DNA from 3 places in the Paenibacillus sp. FSL H7-0756 genome. Region 3 is predicted to be linked to each of the others. Evidence: riboswitches for the same ligand, from Rfam matches in the RefSeq annotation. Region 3 holds a riboswitch; each other region holds the start of a gene.

Region 1 (4,251 bases), on a different contig from region 3:
GCAGCCCGGTCTCAAACCGGATGAAGCCTTGCGGGGACAGTCCTTCTCCCTCTGCCGCCGGCACCTCTGCACCTTCCGGTTCAGCCGCACGTTCCGGTACCCACACCTGCTCCGGTGCGGCCAGGCAGAAGCCGATCTCATCACTCTCGCGGGCGATCCGGACCCACTCATCCTCAGTCAGCTTATCCAGCGCCATCGGGAGCAGAATATTCTCTTCCTTGAAGATCATCTCGTTGACTTCCTGGATGATCTCCTCCAGCGAGGCGGCAATCTGCTCCGTCTCCCCGTTGAAGCTGCTTAGTGCCTTCTTGGCTTCCTTAATCATGCTGCGGATGCCGTCATCAACCCCCCACATCACTTTGGTAGGGCCGTAGATACCGTACTTCTCCAGGTAAGGGAACAGCAGATTCTCCTTGCGGCTGTAGTGCTTGTCGAGATCCAGCAGCAGGCTTAAGTCCTCCAGCAGCTTATAGATGATCTCATCGCTAGCGTTCTTCTTGAACTTATCCTTGTGCAGCGCGAGCCGGAAGTTGACCAGCCGCTCGATCTCCCGGTTCTCCAGCTTGAAGGTATGCACAGGGTGGCCCGGCTGCTCCTCAGGCTTCGCGGACCGGTGAATCTGCTCAATCGAGCCTTTGAAGATAGCGGTATGCACAGAGCAGAGGCGCTGTACCTCCTCTACCGGAATCCCTTCCTCAGTCATCAGAGAGTGCTCCATTGCGGAGATTTCCGCGACCGTCACATCACCTACCGCCTCTTCAAAACGCGCCTTGACCTCTTCCACACTTTTGCCTGCATGAAGCTCCTTGATGATTTCTCTCAGCATAGCCTGGCGGCGCGTCTGTTCCGGAATATCGACCTCGCGGTTATTAATCAGTTCGCTCATCGTAATCTCCCCTTCTATTCTATAATCTCGAAACCATGCTGCTGAAAGGCCAGCCGAACAGTTTCCAGCTCTATTTTCTTTAATTTCATTCCTTTGGACAGGGTCATGAATCGTCCTGCAGTCTGCAGCATTCCAGGCTTCGCAATATCACGGAACCCCAGCTCCACCATGATCTCAACCACTTCCGGGTGCCTGGTTACCAGCTCAAAGACCGATTCATCCAGCTTCAACGGTTTGCTCATTCTTTTGCACACCTCACTAATGAGAATCCTTCTCAGGTAACAGCTTAGCATAGGGTACGGGGGTGGATTGTGATTGTAATCACTAACTGTAAAAAGACTATCCCCGCAAGCCGCTCAGCTTGGGGGATAGCCTAAGAATATTATGATTCCGCTGTATTAGCAGCTAAGTTACAGTGATTTGCTCCACCCTATGGGAATTACGGATATCATGCGAAATCCGCATGCTGCAGAACTTAGGTCCGCACATCGAACAGAAATGCGCCTGCTTCGCCCCCTCCGCCGGAAGGGTCTCGTCATGATACGCAAGCGCCCTTTCCGGGTCCAGGGAGAGATGGAACTGGTCGCGCCAGCGGAACTCGAACCGCGCCTTGGACAGCGCATTGTCCCGGTCCTGCGCTCCCGGATGCCCCTTGGCGAGGTCTGCGGCATGTGCAGCAATTTTATAGGTAATGACGCCTTCGCGCACATCATTCTTGTCAGGCAGGCCTAAATGCTCCTTAGGGGTAACATAGCACAGCATCGCTGTTCCGAGCCCCCCGATCATCGCTGCTCCGATGGCTGAAGTGATGTGATCATAGCCGGGTGCAATATCTGTAGTCAGCGGCCCGAGCGTATAGAAAGGAGCCTCCCGGCAAATCTCAAGCTGCTTGTCCATATTCTCCTTAATTTTGTGCAGCGGCACATGCCCCGGACCTTCGACCATGACCTGAACATCGTGCTTCCAGGCTAGTAGCGTCAGTTCTCCCAGCGTCTCCAGCTCGGCGAACTGAGCCTCGTCATTGGCATCGGCGATAGAGCCGGGACGCAGGCCATCCCCCAGTGAGAAGGCCACATCATATGTCTTCATAATCTCACATATGTCTTCGAAGTGTGTGTACAGGAAGTTCTCCTGCTGATGGGCCAGGCACCAGGCCGCCATAATCGATCCGCCCCGGGAGACGATACCGGTCATTCTCCGGGCAGTGAGCGGAATATAGCGCCGCAGCACCCCTGCATGAATAGTGAAGTAATCCACCCCCTGCTCCGCCTGTTCAATCAGGGTGTCACGGTAGAGCTCCCAGGTTAAGTTCTCGGCAATGCCATTCACCTTCTCCAGCGCCTGGTATAAGGGCACTGTACCGACCGGCACAGGAGAATTGCGGATAATCCACTCCCGGGTGGTATGGATCTTGGAGCCGGTGGAGAGATCCATAATGGTGTCAGCCCCCCAGCGGGTTGCCCAGCGCATCTTCTCCACTTCCTCTTCTATGGAAGAAGTGACCGCAGAATTTCCGATGTTCGCATTGATCTTCACCAGGAAGTTACGGCCGATAATCATCGGCTCGCTCTCCGGGTGATTGATATTGGCCGGAATAATAGCACGGCCCGCAGCCACCTCATCCCTTACGAACTCCGGCCGGGTATTCTCCCGGATCGCAATATACTCCATTTCCGGTGTGATGCTCCCTTGCCTTGCATAATGCAGCTGGGTCACATTACCGCCTGCATAGGCCCGCCGGGGATTCCTGCTCAGTCCTGGACAAGCTTCCGCAGCTGCCCCTTCTCTGCGGATTCCGTTATCCTCCGGCCGGACCGCCCTTCCGGTGTATTCCTCCGAATCACCACGCTCCGCGATCCAGCTTGAACGGTGCGGCGGCAGCCCTCTCCGAATGTCCGTCTCCTCCGCGGCATCCGTATAAATACCGCTTGTGTCATAGACACGCAGCGGAGCATTCTCCTCTTCCCCGGCAACGCCTTCGGTTCTGCTGAGGCTGATCTCCCGCATCGGAACCCGGATATCCGTGCGTGAGCCCTCCACATACACTTTACGGCTGGCGGGGAATCCGGACAGATCTACCTCGCCGTTCTTCATTATTTCTGGCATTCTAATCTCCTCCTATTGGCTCTAATGAGCTTTTCAGATAAGATTTCACGCAGCAGACTGAGCTGAAGAATCTATAGATTCTTACAAATCAAAAAGCCGCTCCACCTGGAGCGGCTTTATTAAAGGAACAGCCAAATAAGACTGTATTCAAAAAAAGTCCGACTCCACTTTCCTACGCTGGTATAATCCAGATCAGGTTCAAGGGTCCGGAAATTCAATTTTCCCGTCTCAGCCTATTCAGGCTCCCCTAGTGGGTATCTTATCTAATTAAATACATTTTACCTGTGCGGGTAATTCTTGTAAACCCGTTATTTGTCCAGCGATTCGCTCCAGTCGTGCACCATCGTGCCTTCCAGGAACTTCTCGGCATCCATGGCGGCCATACAGCCGGTTCCCGCTGCTGATATCGCTTGACGGTAACGGGTATCCTGCACATCGCCGCAGGCGAATACACCAGGGATATTGGTCTCGGTGGTACCCGGGTTCACCACGATATAGCCGTTAGCATCCGTATTAATCTGCCCGCCCAAGAAGGCTGTGTTCGGCGTGTGTCCAATGGCTACGAACACACCGTCTGCCTCTACCAGCTCTGTCAGACCTGTCTCATTATTAAGCACCGTAAGACCCTTCACTCCGGTCTCTCCTACCGTTACTTCCACCGGGGTGCGGTTCAAAGCCCAGGTTACCTTGCTGTTATCACGCGCCCGGTCCTGCATGATCTTCGAGGCACGCAGCTCGGGACGGCGGTGAACCAGCGTTACGCTGGACGCAAAGCGGGTCAGGAAGCTGGCTTCCTCCATGGCGGAGTCTCCGCCGCCGACGACGACAATCTTTTTATTACGGAAAAAGAAGCCGTCACAGGTCGCACAGGTGCTGACCCCGCGTCCCACATTCTCCTGCTCGCCCGGGATGCCCAGATATCTTGCAGAAGCCCCGGTTGAAATAATAACCGACTCTGCTTCCAGTACACCCATCCCGTCCACGGTTACTTTGAACGGGCGCTGTGAGAAGTCCACCGACTCCACCCAGCCGTTCTTGAATTCAGCGCCGAAGCGTTCCGCCTGCTTGCGCATATTGTCCATCAGGTCAGGACCCAGAATCCCTTCAGGGAAGCCTGGAAAGTTCTCCACTTCTGTCGTCGTTGTCAGCTGTCCTCCCGGCTGCAAGCCTTCAATTACCAGCGGGCTCAGGTTCGCACGCGCCAGATAAATCGCGGCTGTCAGCCCGGCCGGGCCTGTTCCGATTACAATCGTTTTGTA
Region 2 (4,251 bases), on a different contig from region 3:
CCGCATTCGGCAGCTTGCGCAGTCCAATCAGCACCGCAATGATGCCAATCGGAATATTAATGAGAAAGATCCAGCGCCAGGAATGGTATTCAACCAGCCAGCCCGACAATACCGGACCAATAGCCGGTGCGAACAGGACGGGAATGCCCATAATGCCCATGACTACGCCAACCTTGCTTTTGGGAGCCAGTCTGTACACATAGGCCATCCCTACAGGGAGCACACAGCCGCCGCCCAGTCCCTGAATGACCCGGAAAACAATCAGCCATTCGGCGCTGCTTGGTGTAGCGCACAGAATCGAGCCTATCGTAAACACAATTACCGCCGTCAGGAAGACTGTCTTGGCCCCGAACCGGTCAGACAGCCAGCCTGACAACGGGATAACTGAAGCCTGGGCCAGCATATATCCGGTAACTACCCACTGCAGCGTATGCAGATCCGTCTTGAAATCCACCACCAGCCTGGACAAGGCTACGTTCATCGCCGTACTGTCCAGCACAACCATAAATACTCCGGCAATAATGGCCAGCAGCGGAACCAGAATGCTGGACAGCCGGAAATCGGCTTCCTGCTTCAAGGTCTGATCCATGTCTCTTCTCCTCCTAAAGCTGTCCGCGTTCTTCATTGACCTGCGGGCAGATTGTTCTATATAATGAGTGAACGGACAACTGTCCGTAAGTGCAATTCATAGTCTACGGACAATTGTCCGTTGTGTCAATTCTTTTCTGAAAGGGGTTCTCATGAAAAAGCCAGACACCGACGCTGCACAGCTCCAGCCGTCAGCTTCGCAAGCCATAGAATCCGCTTCGCCCATGTCCGCCGATCCTTATGTACAGCGGATTCTTGAAGCTGCCCGCCAGTTGTTCACCGAGAGCGGACTTGAGGCGGTCAGCATGTACAGCATTGCCAAGCGGGCAGGCATAGGGCAAGGCTCCCTGTACCGCCGTTTCACAGATAAGGGTGAGATCTGTTCTGCCCTGCTGAAGGGCAGCGCAGACCAATTCCTGTCCGGGCTGGAGCAGCAGGTGGCTGCCAGTGCCGGCGAAGCCCCGGCTCTCGCTCAGCTGCAGAGCAGCATTGAGCAGATTGCCGATTTCATAGAGCAATATGCCGAGTTGCTGAATATGATCAAAGCCGAGTTCACCGGCAAGAAGCAGCTGACCCAGTTTGAGCATCCTTTTTTTCAGCGGCTGGGCGTGATGATGACAGAGCTGCTGGAGCGCGCTGCGGCAGGTGGTGAGATTATTGACATTGATCCGGCCTTTGCGGCCACGGCCTTAATCTCTATCCTCAGTCCCGATCTGTACCTGTATGAGCAGAAGCGGCACCACTCCTCCAAGCTGGACATCTCCAGGGGCATCGTCACTTTGTTCGTGACCGGTCTGGCGAAGCGCTGACCGCCTGCCCTTTACAAGAGGGAAATTTGTGGTATATTAAGTAGCAATTACGAATTCAATAGCAACATTATTCACTAGGGGAGTCGGCCGACTGAGACGGAGCTTAAGCTCCGGACCCTTTGAACCTGATCTGGATCATACCAGCGGAGGGAAGTGGAGCAGAATGTATCAGTGGTTCCCGTCACAGGGCCGCAGCTGACTGTACCTTCCGCCCCATTCATTGCCTCCGGGAATGAATGGGGCTTTTTTTGTGCTCCGCACAGTATCTATACCAATTTCAAGGAGGCTTCGTACATAGTCTTATGATCAATATTAGCAATCTGTCCTATGCCTTCGGGACCGGTTCGTCCCGGACCCCCGTCTTCTCAGAGCTGTCCATGAATGTGCAGCGCGGCGAATTCATCTCTGTCGTAGGCGGAAGCGGATGCGGCAAAAGCACCTTGTTCAAAATCATCGCCGGTCTGCTGGAGCCGGGCAGCGGCAGGATTATGCTGAACGGAGCCGAGTCCTCTGCAGCTGCGAAGAGGCTGGGCAGTGTGGCCTACATGCCCCAGCAGGATCTTCTTCTGCCCTGGCGCACCGTACTGGACAATTGTCTGCTGCCCTGGGAGCTCAAGCGCAGCCGGCCCAAAGCAGCCGCTATTGCCGAGATCCGCACCCTGCTGCGCCGCTTCGGCCTTGACGGGACCGAAGCGGCTTATCCGCAGGAGCTGTCGGGCGGAATGCGGCAGCGCGTGGCGGTCCTCCGCACCGTGGCGGCCGGAAACGACCTGCTGCTGCTCGATGAGCCGTTCGGGGCGCTCGATGCCATTACGAAGCGCTCGCTGCAGCGTTGGCTGCTGGAGTTATGGGCGGAGCTGGACAAAACGGTGCTGTTCATCACCCATGACCTGGAAGAGGCGCTCTTGCTCAGTGACAGAATCTATCTAATGACCGGCAGAGAGGGCAGCGGGATGCAGGAATTCTCAGCCGGTCTCCCCCGTCCGCGTCATCACAGTCTGAACTATGAACCGCAGTTCGCCGCCCTGCGCCAGGAATTGGAGCTGAAGCTATATGAGAACCGCCGCTCCTAGAAGATTGCTCCAGCATTACGGTCCGGCGGCCCTGCTCGCCCTGCTGGCGCTTGCGGTCTGGGAGTCAGTAGCCCGGCTGGGCCTGATTCCTCCCTTCATTCTTCCGGCTCCGTCTGCGATCTGCATGGCTTTGCTGGAGGAACGCCGCTTGTTATTCGGGGTGCATCTGCCTGCTACTCTGCTGGAGGTACTCACAGGCTTCGCATTGTCAGTGATCTGCGGCAGCCTGCTGGGGATCGCCATGCACCTGTTCAGTCCGCTGGCCAAGGCACTGTATCCGCTGCTGATCATCAGCCAGACGGTTCCGCTGATCGCCCTCTCGCCCCTGTTCATCATGTGGTTCGGCTATACCTTGTGGAGCAAGGTCGCCGTTGTCTTCCTGACTGCTTTCTTCCCGGTGGTCATCGGCACCTATGACGGATTGTCCAAGAACACGGACGCTTACCGGGAGCTCCTGCTTACCTACGGCGCGAGCCGCTGGCAGATTCTCGGGAAGGTGGGCGTTCCGCTGGCTTTGCCCTCTTTTTTCTCCGGACTGAAGCTGTCTGCTGTGTACTGTGTGATTGGTGCAACGATCGGGGAATGGCTTGGGGGCAGCCGGGGGCTGGGCTATTTCAGCCGCAGAATGGCCGGGAATCTGCAGAGCGCCAAGATGTTCGCCGCTGTTGTCTTATTATCTCTACTCGGTATCCTGCTGTTTCTGGCAGTCGCCGCACTGGAGAAGATTATTCTGAAGAAAAGAGGACGTTATTCATGATTACTATCCGCTATGCCCGTTATCTGCACCATGCAATTTCAAGGCCAGCCATGCTGCTGTCCGCTCTGCTCCTCTGTATGCTGCCTGTCCTGGCAGGCTGCGCCAATACGAACAATCCGGCGGCCTCCGGCTCCCCGGCTGGTACTGGAGCTGAAGAAGCAGCCCATAAGCTAACGATTATGCTCGACTGGTATCCCAATGCGGTTCACTCTTTTTTGTATGCGGCAGAGGCTGAAGGTTATTTCGCTGAGAAAGGTCTGGAGGTTGAGATTCAGATGCCGGCCGATACCAATGATGCGCTGAAGCTGGTTGCTGCGGGTAAGGTGGATCTGGCACTCAGCTATCAGCCGCAGGTGTTGATGGCACGGGGGGAGCAGATTCCGGTCAAGTCGATTGCCGCGCTGGTGCGCCACCCGCTGAATCATCTCATGGTAGCCGCTGACAGCGGCATTACCCGCCCGGGAGAGCTGTCAGGCAAGCTGGCCGGATATTCCTCCGTTCCGTTATATGAAGCGATGCTGAATACGATGGTGAAAAGCGACGGCGGGGACCCTTCCTCCCTCAAGCTGGTGGATGTCGGTTTTGAGCTGATTCCTGCCCTCTCCACCGGACGGGTGGATGGAATTATGGGCGGGTTCATCAACCATGAGCAGCTGATTCTGGAGCAGCAAGGCCATCCGGTCCGCTCCTTCAATCCCGTGGATTACGGGGTCCCGGATTATTATGAGCTGGTGCTGGCCGCCAGTGAGCAGGGACTGCAGGATTCGCAGGGCTTTTATCAGAAATTCGTGGATGCCATCAGAAAAGGCCAGCAGTATGTAGCCGGTCACCCGGATGAAGCGCTGAAGCTGCTGCTTGCCCATCAGGAGGACACCGCGCCGCTGGATGAAGTGATTGAACAGCGCAGTCTGGAGATCCTGCTGCCGCTGATGGATGCCGGTTCCCAGCCCTTCGGCTATCAGGACAGCGCATCATGGGAGCAGGTGAACCAGTGGCTGATGGAGAACGGCTTGCTGGCAGCGGA
Region 3 (4,251 bases):
GCCAATCTCCCCGCCCGCCTGAATAAATCTCCAGAGATTATCCAGGCCTTGCTCCAGCAGCGGCGCTCCGAATTTGTCCTGGAACATCTGGAGTACGGTGAGTGTGGGGACGATTCGGATGCTCCTGCTCACCATTTGCCTTATCAGTTGATCGTCCAGCCGGTCGTAAATCATATGCGCAGCATCGCTGATCCCAGCATCCACCAGAATCTGAAGATTGCGCGCACTTGTAACATGAGCAGATACGTAAGTGCCCATGCTCCGGGCCTCCCGGCAGATCGCTTCAAGAATCTCCTGATTCAGCTGGGGCAGTCCGGCGGTAGCAGGATCGTAGCCGTCTTCCAGCGCTGTTTTGATGAAATGTATTCCTTGTTCCAGGACTTCACGGACCTTAAGCCGCGCCTCATCCACACTCTCTACGCCGATAGGTTCCTGACCACCGTAACCGCCTGGAGCCGTGAAGACCTTGCCAGACGTAAGAATTCTGGGAAAAGCACCGCTCTCCAGCTGCCGCGTATGTGTGACTACATCGTCAATCGATGCTGCCGTAGTCATTCCCTCATCGCGGATCGTAGTAATTCCTTCTGCAAGGCACGCGGCCAAATATTCCGTATGATATCCGTGCAGCGGCTCATTCTGTATGTACTTGAAGCTTGTATGGGCATGGGTGTGAATGAACCCCGGCAAAACGAACAGACCCTCCAGGTCGATCACTTTAGTTGCGGAGTCAGGCCCGGATCTCCCGTTAATGTCACTTTGCTGTGTTATGGTGCCGAAGCGGCCATTAACAATCTCAATGTTTGTATGATGCAGCGGCGGCCGTCCGGTTCCATCGATTACCGTTCCGTTCACCAGCAAGATGCGCTCATTTCCCATGGTGGAAGCGTCCTCTCCGTTAAGGTAGTTGTCTTTCCTCACAAAGTATAGGGCTTTCCCCCTAGCGGATATAGATAATATTCTTTTTGGAAACGTTCGTTGCTTACCGTACTATCGTTCCGCAACAGGTGCCGGTGAATGAAGATTGGTTGTTTGGGCGGCTGCCAAGTGTGGTAAGTAACATAACGTACAGCCAAGCAGGCACACTGCCTGATGCATAAACACCAGACCTTAAGCCATGCTAACATGATTAATCAACATTACTGTGGACAGCGAAAGGAGAATGGATTATGCCAGACACTAACAAACAACCTGTCAAAACCCTGCCCCCGCAGGTACAGGATCAACGCCCGGGAATTGAGAGTGAGATGAACCCGCTCCCGGAGTTTGAGACACCGGCGTATAAGGCAGCAGGCAAGCTGCTGGGCAAGGCCGCGCTCATTACCGGAGGCGACAGCGGGATCGGGCGTGCGGTTGCCGTTCATTTTGCCAAGGAGGGAGCGGATGTAGTGATCTCCTACTTGAACGAGCATGAGGATGCGGAAGAGACCAAGCGCCAGGTGGAGCAGGAGGGCAGAACATGCATTCTGATCGCCGGGGATATTGGGGACGAATGCTTCTGTCAGAGCCTGATTCGTCAAACCGTTGAAGGACTCGGCAAGCTCGACATTCTGATCAACAACGCGGCAGAGCAGCATCCGCAGGATAAGATTGAGGACATTACGGCAGAGCAGCTGGAGCGTACGTTCCGGACGAATATTTTCTCCATGTTCTATCTGACCAAGGCAGCCATGCCTCATCTTAAAAAAGGTGCTACGATCATAAACACCACCTCCATCACGGCGTATCGCGGCAGCCCGCAGCTGCTGGACTATTCGTCCACCAAGGGAGCGATTCTCAGCTTCACCCGTTCGCTGTCGATGAATCTGGCCGATAAAGGCATCCGCGTGAACGCGGTAGCGCCTGGACCGATCTGGACCCCGCTGATTCCGTCAACCTTTGACGCGAAGAAGGTCAGTGAGTTCGGCGGCACCCAGCCGATGAAGCGCCCGGGACAGCCTGAAGAGCTGGCACCGGCTTATGTATACCTGGCCTCGGACGATTCCTCCTATGTGAGCGGACAGGTGATGCATGTGAACGGCGGCGAGGTTGTCAACGGCTGATGGGTGTAGAATAAGATCTGGATGCAGATTTGTGTGCAACATATAAATTCTATTTTTAAAAAAGCCTAACCGCTTGCCGGCAGGCTTTTTTTCTGCGCTTGTAACTATTACAATATATTTCCGTCTATTTAGTTAATTGGATATGAAAAGGGGATTGGGATGCTTAGAAAAAAAGGATTCATTCTATCTGCAGCGGGGATTTTTGTTTTTCTGGTAGTGTTCATTTACTTGACTCCTTTTGCAGGGAGACTTGTGGCAAATACAAGATTGGAAGGAAAGGCAAAAAGCATTGGGGTTAGAATTACACAGGAATCACCGCCGCTACCCCTTGTTACTTCCGGGAAAACCCAAATTCCGGTTACCCAAAGCAGCTATTGCTGGGGGAAATTAGGATGTGCGGATTATATAGGAGGACAATCCATGGTACAGGGGGTTACTCCCACTGTTATAGAACCTGAGGGGGGGATCCATGTTGCTTTTACTTATAAACCGGCACCCGGCGGGTTAACCGTTCAGCAATTTGCCGATGATAAAGAAGTGCAAATTCCATTGCAGAACGGCTCTTTTAATGCTCCAAAAGAACAAGGCGTTTATTACTATGGCATATCAGCATTCTGGACAACCGAGGATGGTAAATTTTCAGAAGGGAGTTCATCTGTGGTTTTTGTAATTGAAGTAAAATCTACGAAAGAATAGCCCTAAGAGGAATAATATGCTAATATACAACAAGCAAGACGAAACAACCGCATAGAACGATCACTAGGGGTGCCGCAAGGCTGAGACGGGCGTAGTTGCCTGGACCCTTTGAACCTGATCTGGTTTATACCAGCGTAGGGAAGTGGAGAACGAATATTGCAGCGGGGGTATACGGCAAGTGCCGGTATTCCTGTTTCTATTCCAGACTGCTTCCTTTACGGGGGGCGGTCTTTTTTGTGTTGTGGAGTGGTGCAGAGTGAGCTGGAACAGACGGGAGGGGAAGGTCGTTGTACGAAATTCATGCGGTCTCGGATGGGCGGCTACCGCCTGAAGCGCTGGCTGAATGGGCCGCGGCGGTGCATTCTATGGTGGATTATATCCAGCTCCGCGAAAAATCCATGCCCGCCCGCGAACTGCTGGCGGCGGCGCAGCAGATGCTTCAGGCCGGAGTACCGCCATCGAAGCTGGTCATTAATGATAGGATCGATGTTGCCCTGGCCGCCGGGGCAGGCGGTGTACAGTTAGCCTGGCATAGCCTCCCGCCAGCCGCAGTGCGCGGCCTTGCACCGGGCCTGCGGATCGGCAGATCGGTCCACTCGCAGGAAGAGGCGGCGGAAGCTGGAAGGCAGGGAGCAGACTTCTGCCTCTACGGGCATGTGTTCCCTACGGCCTGCAAGCCCGGACAGCAGGCACGCGGACTGGAGCAGCTGGCCGAGGCTGTCCGCTGGAGCCGCATACCGCTGATTGCGCTCGGAGGGATTACCCCGGGCAATGCCGGAGCGGTGCTGGCCCAAGGGGCGGCTGGCATTGCTGTCATGTCGGGGATCTGCGGAGCTCCTGACCCGGTGGCAGCAGCCCGTGCTTATAGGGAAGCGGTTCACAGGGCGGCAGAGCAGTCTTGTAACCCATGATATGGATCAAGTAAAAGGCACAGCAGGAGGTGAACAGGCATGATTGTGACCGTTAACGGTACCCGCCAGAGGGTGGAAGAGAGCTGCCGGACGCTGGCGGATCTGCTGGCCCGGCCCGAGTGGGCCGGGAAGCTGGTCATTGTCGAGCTGAACGGCGAGCTTGCCGGAAGAGAGGTTTATGGCGATACGTTACTGAATGAAGGGGACCGGATTGAGCTGGTTCATTTTGTAGGCGGAGGCTGAACACAAAGACTTATCCCAGGAGGCGTTAAGATGCAAGATCCATTGATGATTGGCGGCGTGACTCTAACCAGCAGACTATTCATTGGCACCGGAAAATACAGCCGTAACACTCTTATTCCCGAGGTCATTACGCGCTCAGGCTCACAGGTCATTACCGTTGCCCTGCGCCGGGTGGACCCGGAGAGCAGTGACAATATTGTCAGCCATATTCCATCCCATATGACTTTACTGCCTAATACCTCTGGTGCGCGCACCGCAGAAGAGGCGGTACGTATTGCCCGGCTGGCGAGATCGGCGGGGCTGGGAAACTGGGTGAAGATTGAGGTCATCAATGACCAGAAATACTTGCTGCCGGATAACAT

The links. A riboswitch is a leader RNA that binds a small molecule or an ion and turns the genes downstream of it on or off. The one in region 3 is predicted to bind thiamine pyrophosphate.
Region 1: another riboswitch for thiamine pyrophosphate. It lies ahead of thiC (phosphomethylpyrimidine synthase ThiC); the one in region 3 lies ahead of NST04_RS32910 (thiamine phosphate synthase).
Region 2: another riboswitch for thiamine pyrophosphate. It lies ahead of NST04_RS22325 (ABC transporter ATP-binding protein); the one in region 3 lies ahead of NST04_RS32910 (thiamine phosphate synthase).

Annotation. Positions count from the first base shown of each region.
Region 1 is NZ_JBBOVT010000001.1:650,547-654,797, forward strand. Features, by position in the region: gene NST04_RS02775 (DUF438 domain-containing protein) at 1-886, opposite strand, end outside; gene NST04_RS02780 (DUF1858 domain-containing protein) at 901-1,128, opposite strand; gene thiC (phosphomethylpyrimidine synthase ThiC) at 1,292-2,992, opposite strand; TPP riboswitch at 3,145-3,251, opposite strand; gene trxB (thioredoxin-disulfide reductase) at 3,301-4,251, opposite strand, start outside.
Region 2 is NZ_JBBOVT010000002.1:1,305,811-1,310,061, forward strand. Features, by position in the region: gene NST04_RS22315 (DHA2 family efflux MFS transporter permease subunit) at 1-589, opposite strand, end outside; gene NST04_RS22320 (TetR/AcrR family transcriptional regulator) at 741-1,397, shown strand; TPP riboswitch at 1,464-1,566, shown strand; gene NST04_RS22325 (ABC transporter ATP-binding protein) at 1,700-2,470, shown strand; gene NST04_RS22330 (ABC transporter permease) at 2,451-3,227, shown strand; gene NST04_RS22335 (ABC transporter substrate-binding protein) at 3,224-4,251, shown strand, end outside.
Region 3 is NZ_JBBOVT010000003.1:1,633,429-1,637,679, forward strand. Features, by position in the region: gene NST04_RS32895 (amidohydrolase family protein) at 1-876, opposite strand, end outside; gene NST04_RS32900 (SDR family oxidoreductase) at 1,167-2,039, shown strand; gene NST04_RS32905 (hypothetical protein) at 2,199-2,735, shown strand; TPP riboswitch at 2,791-2,893, shown strand; gene NST04_RS32910 (thiamine phosphate synthase) at 3,023-3,646, shown strand; gene thiS (sulfur carrier protein ThiS) at 3,686-3,889, shown strand; gene NST04_RS32920 (thiazole synthase) at 3,920-4,251, shown strand, end outside.